Regions from separate parts of the Vibrio gigantis genome, predicted to be linked through region 1. Evidence: predicted binding sites of a transcription regulator. Region 1 holds the regulator's gene; each other region holds the start of a gene.
The links. Region 1 encodes PurR, which represses purine synthesis genes. Its sites were predicted from a motif close to TNANGNAAACGTTTNCNTNA; they were not measured.
Positions count from the first base shown of each region.

Region 2: OCV56_RS12510 (NCS2 family permease) is a predicted target of PurR. The motif match lies at 1,051-1,070, and genes of this name have one in related genera.
Region 3: purT (formate-dependent phosphoribosylglycinamide formyltransferase) is a predicted target of PurR. The motif match lies at 1,517-1,536, and genes of this name have one in related genera.

Region 1 is NZ_AP025492.1:2,344,922-2,348,208, forward strand. Features, by position in the region: gene torD (molecular chaperone TorD) at 1-525, shown strand, start outside; gene purR (HTH-type transcriptional repressor PurR) at 841-1,845, shown strand; cyclic di-GMP riboswitch class I at 2,016-2,101, shown strand; gene OCV56_RS10290 (TfoX/Sxy family DNA transformation protein) at 2,229-2,819, shown strand; gene OCV56_RS10295 (TVP38/TMEM64 family protein) at 2,953-3,287, shown strand, end outside.
Region 2 is NZ_AP025492.1:2,818,519-2,821,805, reverse strand. Features, by position in the region: gene OCV56_RS12515 (aminoacyl-histidine dipeptidase) at 1-26, opposite strand, end outside; gene OCV56_RS12510 (NCS2 family permease) at 1,090-2,379, shown strand; gene gpt (xanthine phosphoribosyltransferase) at 2,464-2,928, shown strand; gene frsA (esterase FrsA) at 3,018-3,287, shown strand, end outside.
Region 3 is NZ_AP025492.1:1,481,617-1,484,903, forward strand. Features, by position in the region: gene OCV56_RS06715 (thiopurine S-methyltransferase) at 1-161, shown strand, start outside; gene purT (formate-dependent phosphoribosylglycinamide formyltransferase) at 276-1,451, opposite strand; gene cdd (cytidine deaminase) at 1,619-2,506, opposite strand; gene OCV56_RS06730 (LrgB family protein) at 2,849-3,287, opposite strand, start outside.

The DNA.
Region 1 (3,287 bases):
TTCCTAACTGGTTTAGGCGAAAATCAAACACTAAAACCATCGATAGATAAGTTAGTAGATGCGCTTAACCGTCTACAAACACGTGAAGATGCTCAGCTAGAGCTGTCTGCAGACTTTTGCGATCTTTTCTTAAAGACAGATAAACACGGCGCTCTTCCTTACGCTTCGATGTATATCGGCGAAACTGGCCTTTTGAACGATAAACCAGCAAAAGATATGGAAGAGATCATGGCTAAACACAACTTAGTGGTGAACCAAGACCTAAAAGAGCCAGCAGACCACATCGCTATCGAACTCGATTTCCTTGGCAACCTGATCATCCGTTCTAACGAAACTGAACTTGAAGAAGAACTAGAGAAATCGTTCGCCATTCAACAGCAGTTTATTGAACAGCAGCTGCTTACTTGGGTACCAAAGTTCAATGTAAAATGTCATGACATTGATGAATTCGGTTTCTACGCTTCAGTCTCATCTTTGCTACTCGCATTCTGTCAATTAGACACTCAATATTTAGCTGGTGAATAGCTTATTGGATGACTAGGTAAATAAATTCAGTAGAATGTGACAATTCACCCGGATTTCTGGGTGAATTTTATTGCGAGTAATTTCTAGTCAGTCTAAAATTGTGACCGCAAACGATAAAATATGAAACATTCACGAAATGCTATGCTTATTAAAGTTCAGAGCATTTCGGTGTTAAGACAAGCCGCTCAATAGCGGTTTTTTGTTTTTTAGCACTTTAGTACCCAAAGAGCCCTACAAATTTAAGCTCTTAGTTAGGTAGCTTAACGGCTACTTTATTCCGTACTTTGGGAAAGTAGCTTCTAATAGGATAAAACCATGGCCACTATAAAAGATGTCGCTCGCTTAGCCGGCGTATCAACAACAACCGTTTCTCACGTAATCAATAAAACTCGCTTTGTTGCAGAAGCAACTCAAGAAAAAGTAAACAAAGCGGTAGATGAACTGAACTATGCACCAAGTGCTGTTGCTCGTAGCTTGAAGTGCAATACAACACGCACTATAGGTATGCTAGTGACTCAATCAACTAACCTATTCTTCTCTGAAGTTATCGATGGTGTTGAGAGTTACTGCTACCGTCAAGGTTACACTTTGATCCTGTGTAATACGGGCGGCATCTATGAAAAGCAACGTGACTACATTCGAATGCTTGCAGAGAAACGTGTAGATGGCATTTTAGTTATGTGTTCTGACCTAACTGAAGAACTAAGAGAGATGTTAGACCGTCATGCTGACATCCCTAAAGTTATCATGGACTGGGGACCAGAGAGTTCTCAAGCTGATAAGATCATCGATAACTCTGAAGAAGGTGGCTACCTAGCGACCAAATACCTTATTGAACGAGGTCACTCTAAGATTGCATGTTTAAGTGGCCACTTAGACAAAGCAGCATGTGTTGAACGTATTGCCGGTTACAAGCGCGCACTCAACGAAGCTAAGATTTCTGCCGATGAAAATATGATCATCGAAGGCAACTTCGAGTGTGATACGGCAGTTCTTGCTGCAGAACAAATCGTTGAGATAGAAGATCGTCCAACGGCGGTATTCTGCTTTAACGATACAATGGCTCTCGGCCTAATGAGCCGCTTGCAAGAAAAAGGCATTCGCATTCCTGAAGATATCTCGGTGATCGGTTACGACAATATCGAACTGGCTGAATACTTCTCCCCGCCGTTAACCACCGTTCACCAACCAAAGCGTCGTGTTGGCAAGAATGCATTCGAAATTCTATTAGAGCGCATAAAAGACAAAGATCACGAAAAACGTGTCTTCGAAATGCACCCTGAAATTGTTGAACGAAGTACAGTTAAAACGTTAAATTAATTGACAATTTGAGTTTAATTTCATCAAGCGCACCTTTAGGTGCGCTTTTTTTATCAGCAACCATAATGAACCCAGATGCACAACAGAAAGATCATTAATTGAAGCAACATCACATTTTGAAATATCAACTGTGAGCTTCATTCAACAAAAACTTTATTCTATTTAATCAGTCACGCACAGGGCAAACCACTCGAAAGAGTGAGACGCAAAGCTTCCGGCCTAAACCACTTGTTGGTATGGTAGCGGGGTTACCGATGGCAAAATGCAGTAACTACTAATAATTTAGTAATTTACGGCTTATTGACAATTTAATTGCAACATTTTGCTAATCTCTCGGACCTGCTTATTTGGTGGCGTAGTTCAAATACACCGAGATAAATAACATGGATAAACCGATACTAAAGGACTCGATGAAGTTATTTGAGTCCCTAGGAAAAATAAAATCACGCTCAATGTTTGGTGGCTTCGGTCTTTTTGCTGATGACACTATGTTTGCTCTGGTTGTAAATGACCAGTTGCACATACGAGCAGACAAATGCACAACGAAGCAATTCGAACAACAAGGGTTTCAACCGTACGTCTACAAAAAACGTGGTTTCCCTGTCGTTACTAAATATTTCGCTTTACCTGAAGGCCTGTGGCAAGACCAAGAGAAAATCTTGGAACTCGCAACGACGTCTCTGGGTTTTGCTAAAGAAGAAAAAGCTGAACAGTCTTCTGCTAAGCCAACCCGACTCAAAGATCTACCAAATCTTCGACTCGCCACTGAGCGTATGTTGAAAAAAGCAGGAATCGATTCCGTAGAACGTTTATATGAATCTGGCTCTGTAAACGCCTTTAACGCCATCAAGGAATCGCATGCGTCCTCTGTCAGTATTGAACTACTGTGGGCGCTAGAAGGTGCAATCAATGGAACACATTGGTCTGTCATACCGCAGCAGCGTCGCGAAGAGCTTATCAATCGCGTCAATTAACATTGTCAGTGCAAACTATATACATAACTAAGCCGCATTCACTGCGGCTTTTTTTATATCTGGTGAAAGTTAATCTATGCTTTGCCTGTCTATCTATACTAATGGTATGCATTGAAAATTTGAGGAAGTATCAATGAGTAAGAAAATGATATTGGGTATTGTATTGGTCATAACGATCGTTTTATTAGGCATTAACTTTGGCCAATACCTCACACTGGAAAATGCCAAAGCACAGCAAGCGGTGCTAAATGACTATATTGGAAGTAACTTTATTGTAGCGGCAGCGACTTACTTCATTGCGTATGTATTGATCACCGCCTTTTCCATTCCTGGGGCAGCAGTTGTTACACTTCTTGGTGCTGCATTGTTTGGCTTCTGGAATAGCTTACTTTTGGTCTCTTTCGCCAGTGCGATCGGTGCAACTCTTGCCTTTTTGAGTAGCCGTTACCTGTTACGTGACTGGATTCA
Region 2 (3,287 bases), 470 kb from region 1:
CTGATCTCAGAATGGAATTCAGACACGGATGACTCCTTTTTTATTTGATAACCATATATTTAGGTTTTGTATAGATAAAAACCTAGAACAAAAAACTAAAATATGGGTCTGTTTTGATGGCAACAGCATACCACTTGAGTGTTTTGACGAGTAGCGCTTCTAAACCTCAAATAGCTCAAATTTTGAAAGCGATCTTGTCTATCTGATCATAATTAGGCGCCTTGATGCTTATAAATAGCACAGGCAAACGTTTGTTTAATTCAATTTTGTAATTTAATTACATAATCGGGTTTGTAAAATAACCGGAATTAGCCAAAAGTGTGACGCGTAGCAAAAAATACTTGTAATCTTTTTTCTTTGAGGTATATTAATAACCAACTTCTGAGATGAAGAGTAAATGCTCAAAGGATGAGTCCGTTTTATCGCCTCCAAGGAACCGAGAAATCAAATTCGTTTTTTATTGATTTATTAAGGTGATAGTTATGAAAGGTTTACCATCTGCAATGTTCTGGCTTAACAGCTCTGTTTACACTAGCAACTTTGCATACCCTACAAGCTTTGGTTACTAATACCGTAAGCATGTAACTCGAACAGTTTTGTTCACCCCTATATATTGGAATTCTTTTACAGCCCTTTTGGTTGACAGATTCTACCGCCACTCAGTTTTGAGTGGCGTTTTTTTTGCCTGCTACTTTTCCAAACCGCTTTATCTCGTCACTTTCCCTGCTGTTCTGCATGGTTGTTTTTTAAACGCCAAAATATCAATTTGCGCCTTATTACTGATCCTGTTGAAAAATACACAACTCTTGTGGGTTTGAATTCAGAATTTAATGGCTAAATTCTCTATCAAAATAACCGATGGTCGAAAAAGTAACCAAGATTTCTTATTGTGTTTAATAGTCTTAATTGACTGTTTATTAAGATTATTTCCTGGTAATTACTTCGTTTTTAATCGCTTTGTTTCATACGGCATTCTGATAAATATCGATTAGAGCCTTAATTCTATCTGGAATTTGTTATTTGATAACTTTATAATCCACAGCCAATCGATTACGCAACCGTTTACTTTTACCCTTATAGGATTCGATAATGTTCGAAAAGCTATTCAAACTCAGTGAAAACGGCACCAATGTGCGCACTGAAATCATCGCAGGTCTAACAACCTTCCTAACAATGGCTTACATCATTTTTGTAAACCCAATGATCCTAGCTGATGCTGGTATGGACCACGGCGCTGTATTTGTAGCAACCTGTTTAGCGGCTGCTATTGGCTGTTTCATCATGGGCTTTGTTGCTAACTACCCAATTGCTCAGGCACCAGGTATGGGTTTGAACGCATTCTTTACCTATGCAGTTGTTATGGGGATGGGTTATACGTGGCAAGTTGCTCTGGCAGCGGTTTTCGTATCAGGCGTAATCTTCATTTTCTTAAGTATCTTTAAGATTCGTGAATGGATTATCAACTCGATTCCTATGTCTCTGCGTGTTGGTATCTCTGCGGGTATCGGTCTTTTCTTAGCGTTTATTGCTCTGAGCAATGCTGGCATCGTTGTTTCTAACCCTGCAACTAAGGTGTCTCTGGGCGACATTACCGCGATTGCTCCTATCCTTGGCTCATTAGGCTTCTTCCTTACGATTGCTCTTGTTCACCGTGGTGTGAAAGGTGCGGTAATGATTGCAATCCTAGCAATCACGGCTCTTGGTATTATTATTGGTGACGTTCAATACGGCGGCATCATGTCTACACCACCAAGCCTTGCACCAACGTTCATGCAGCTTGATTTCTCTGCTGTATTTGAAATCGGTATGATTTCAGTGGTATTCGCATTCTTGTTCGTCGATTTGTTCGATACAGCGGGTACTCTGGTTGGTGTTGCAACAAAAGCAAACCTAATCAAAGAAGACGGCAAACTTCCTCGTCTAAACAAAGCACTGCTTGCTGACTCTACAGCAACATCTATTGGTGCATTGCTAGGTACATCAAACACAACTTCTTACGTTGAGAGTGTTGCGGGTGTCGCTGAAGGTGGTCGTACTGGTCTAACGGCCGTTGTTGTTGGTATCTTATTCCTACTGGCTCTTTTCTTCTCGCCACTTGCAGGTATGATTCCGGCTTACGCAACATCAGGCGCGCTTTTCTATGTAGCAATTTTGATGATGTCTGGTCTAGTTGGCATTGATTGGCGTGATCTTACGGAAGCAGCACCAGTCGTGGTAACATGCCTGCTTATGCCGCTGACGTACTCTATCGCTGAGGGTATTTCACTAGGTTTCATCGCTTACGCTGCAATTAAGCTGCTAAGTGGTAAAGGTCGCGATGTTTCACCTGCTGTGTGGGTAATGTCAGTTATCTTTATTCTTAAATACATTTTCGCTTAATCGTCTACATTTCTGCTTCATCGCTGAAGAGGCTATGTTTGAGATAGCCTCTAATAACATGACAAAATTATTAGGTTTTATACTATGAGCAACAAATTCATTATCACTTGGGACAACATGCAGACTTACTGCCGTCAACTAGCTGAAAAGCAAATGCCAGCAGAGCAGTGGAAAGGTATCTGGGCTGTAAGCCGTGGTGGTTTGGTTCCTGGTGCAATCTTGGCTCGTGAATTGGGTATTCGTCACGTAGATACGATTTGTATTTCTAGCTACGACCACGATCACCAACGTGATATGACAGTCGTTAAAGCTCCTGAAGGTGACGGCGAAGGTTTCTTAATCGTTGAAGACCTTGTAGATAGTGGCGACACTGCACGTAAGCTTCGCGAAATGTACCCTAAAGCAAAATTAATTGCTGTATGTGCTAAGCCTTCTGGCGCACACCTACTAGACGAGTACATTGTTGATATCGCTCAAGACACATGGATTGAGCAGCCTTGGGATACTAGCCTAAGCTATGTTGAGCCAGTAAATCGCAAGTCAAAATAAGCGTAAACTTAGTTTTTTGAGAAATGACCCTTTATAGGGTCATTTTTTTTTATATTATTAGTGACAACCATTTCTTATTAAGTATCCCAATGTCTGAATCAGAAGAAACGAGCTCGAACCTTTCGGAAACCTTGTTTGTAAAGCACAAGCAGGCGAAAGAGACCTCAATGTTGACACAATACATGCCAAGCTCTGAAGCGTTATTGGATGAGAAGCGTGAACAGCAAAACTCATCATGGTACCGAAATCTAAGACGTCTTCAGTGGGTATGGCAAGGCGTTAACCCAATTGAGCAAGAAGCGGTATTGGCTCGTATCGCATCATCAGATAACTCTCGTACAACCGATGAGTGGCTTGAT
Region 3 (3,287 bases), 860 kb from region 1:
CTCCGTTTAGCGTACCTAAACTAGAGATCGATCAGTTGTTCTCTGGATACAAAATCACATTGTTAAATCAAGATATTGCAGACGATGAACATCCGAAGATTGCTAAGAAAGGCTTATCTCGATTCAGTGAGGACGTGTATTTGATTGAGTCAGATACATAAGTTCAGTTTGCTTCGTTAAGCCAACAGGTAACACCAACAAAAAGACGGGCTCGGTAGCCCGTCTTTCTTATTATTCAGATTTGAACTCGTGATTGCTTTGAATTGAATTGCTGGTTAGTAAATCATTTTTACTTTCGAAGCGCTTTCGATGGCATCTTCGATTGCTGTCTCTGTGCTATTGCGACGAGTTAACGCCACACCAAGACGACGACGGCCGTCAATGTCTGGCTTACCAAACAGACGAACTTGCGTTTGTGGTGCCTCTAATGCTTCTGTAAGGCCTTCAAAACGGATGTTAGTTGATGTGCCTTGACCAAGGATTACTGCAGAAGCACAAGGGCCATAGTGAGTAATTGATTTGATTGGCATCCCCGTAAATGCGCGAACGTGCAGTGCGAATTCCGATGAGTCTTGAGACATTAATGTCACTAATCCAGTATCGTGTGGGCGAGGGGATACTTCGTTGAAGATAACGTGATCGCCTTTAACAAAAAGTTCGACACCAAAGATACCGTGACCACCTAATGCATTAACCACTTGTTCAGCTGTGTATTGCGCCGCTTTAAGTGCATTGTCTGACATTACTTGTGGTTGCCATGATTCGCGGTAATCACCGTCTTCTTGGCGGTGACCGATAGGTGCGCAGAAGTGTACGCCATCAACAGCGCGAACGGTCAGAAGGGTGATCTCGTAATCGAAATCAATAAAGCCTTCAACGATCACGCGACCTGCGCCAGTGCGCCCGCCTTCTTGCGCGTAATCCCAAGACTTCTGAATGTCTTCTTCTGTCTTGATGACACTTTGGCCTTTACCAGAAGAACTCATTACTGGCTTAACAACGCAAGGCATACCCACGAATTCAACAGCAGCAGCAAAGTCTTCAAAGGTATCTGCAAAGCGGTAAGGTGAAGTGCTCAGTTTCAACTCTTCTGCGGCTAGGCGACGAATACCTTCGCGGTTCATCGTTAGCTTGGTCGCGTTCGCAGTTGGAACGACATTTAAGCCTTGTGCTTCTAGCTCCACTAGCTTGCTGGTGGCAATAGCTTCAATTTCAGGAACCACATAATCTGGTTTTTCTAGTTCGATGATTGCTTGAAGTGCATCGCCGTCTAACATGTCTAATACATGGCTACGATGCGCTACTTGCATCGCTGGCGCGTCTGCATAACGGTCACAAGCAATAACTTCCAAGCCTAAACGTTGGCACTCGATAGCAACTTCTTTGCCGAGTTCACCTGAACCTAATAGAAGTACACGAGTAGCATTTTCACGAGTAGCAGTACCAAACATAGAAATTCCTTCCGATCTTTTGAACGATTGATTGAAAACGGGGTGATCATACTTATTTCAATGACAAAAGCAAACGTTTGCGCGAGTTGTTGCGTTAATTACAGGCATAAAAAAAGCAGCCCTGTTAAATAGAGCTGCTTATTTAAACTTTTGTTAACCAGATGTACTTAGATTGCTAAGTAAGTCACTGGAATGTCGGGATTAATCGCTTCTAATGTAGATTGCGTATCCGCCAGATGACTGATGCTACCTTCGCCGATTTCAACCAAAGCAGCACTTTCAATTTCTTCGAAATTGAAGCCAGCCAGTTTCAGTTGAATCAAGGCTACTTGTAGAGGAGGCAGGCTCGGATTGAACGCCGCATTTTCTGCGTAAGCACCGGTGAAAACCTCACCTGACGTAAGCTGTAGTGAAACACCACTTAGGTTTTTGGTGTAAGGAGCGTGGCTGCGGTTTAGTGCTGCTAGCGCTTCTACAACAATAGGTGTTGTTTCTTCTGTCGTGTATTTATGATCAAGCTTAGTCATTAGGCCAGTTGTCACACCTAAATCAGCAGGGCCGAACGAGTCTGGCAGGTATTCTTGTAGTGACATCTCATCACGTTGCGGAAGCTGAACTTTAAGCTCTTTTGCTGTGGTCAGTTCATTCATAAACTGGCGACAGTGACCACAAGGGCTGAAATTGATTGTGATATCTGAGATGCCTTGTTCGCCTTTCATCCAAGCGTGGCTGATTGCAGATTGCTCAGCGTGAACGGTTTGACCAAGTTGAGCACCAGCGATTTCAAGGTTTGCACCAAAATACAGAGTTCCAGACAAACCACGTACGATTGCACCAACATAAAAGTCAGATAACGGAGCGTAAGAATACGCTGCGGCAAAAGGAAGTAGCGCAATACGTAGCTCGTCATCCGCTAAACCACTTGCTTGCAGTAGGCTGGCAAATTGCTCTGGAGACAATGTCGCGTCAAAGTTGTCTGCTAATACGATGTCACTCAAAAGTGCTTTGATTACTGTTGGAGCACTTTCCAGCGCCAGGGTAATACGACTGTTCATGTTGAATCCTTAATTGACCTTAGGCTTTAAGTTTATGCAATGTTCAGGAATTTTCTGTGATAAAGATCACTATTGAATTGTTGTTGTTACATTGGTTTGCATAATTAGAGTGAGGTCACACTTGAAATCGATTGCAAGAGCTATTTCCACAGCTGATATCTCACTTACTGCCCGTAATAGAGCGTGATTTGACTGCTATTACTGAGTAAATGCGATAAAAAAGCCCAAGCCAACCCTGAGATAATCAGAGTTCTGCTTGGGCTACTTGTCATGCTTTAAACCGTTAGCCAAATTTATTAGGTAACCAATGAACGAGCAGCGTTTAAACTGTAATAAAAATGGTTAAGAGTAGAACCAAACTACAAGCGAAAATACACTCGGCGCGATAATTGAGGTAATAACGCCACAGAGCACAAGCGCTAGAGAACTGAATGCAGCATCTTCTTGGTTCTTTTCAGCACATGTCGCAGTACCTAAAGCGTGAGATACGGTACCCATGGTTAAACCACGTGCAATAGGGCTCTTAATACCAATGAGGTTATAGATCGGGTAAGCGAAAGTGGCTCCAAATAGGCCAACAATCAATACCAGTATTGCCGCAATTGCTGCTTCACCACCCAAATGGCTCGACACTTCCATAGCAATGGGGGTGGTGACTGACTTACCTAACAAACTCGCAATCAAGCTTAAGTCCGCTTTAAAAGCCACAGCGATTAATGCGGTTGTTGTCATCGACATTACACTGCCTAGCGTGCAAGCAAAGGTAATGATGCGCCAGTTG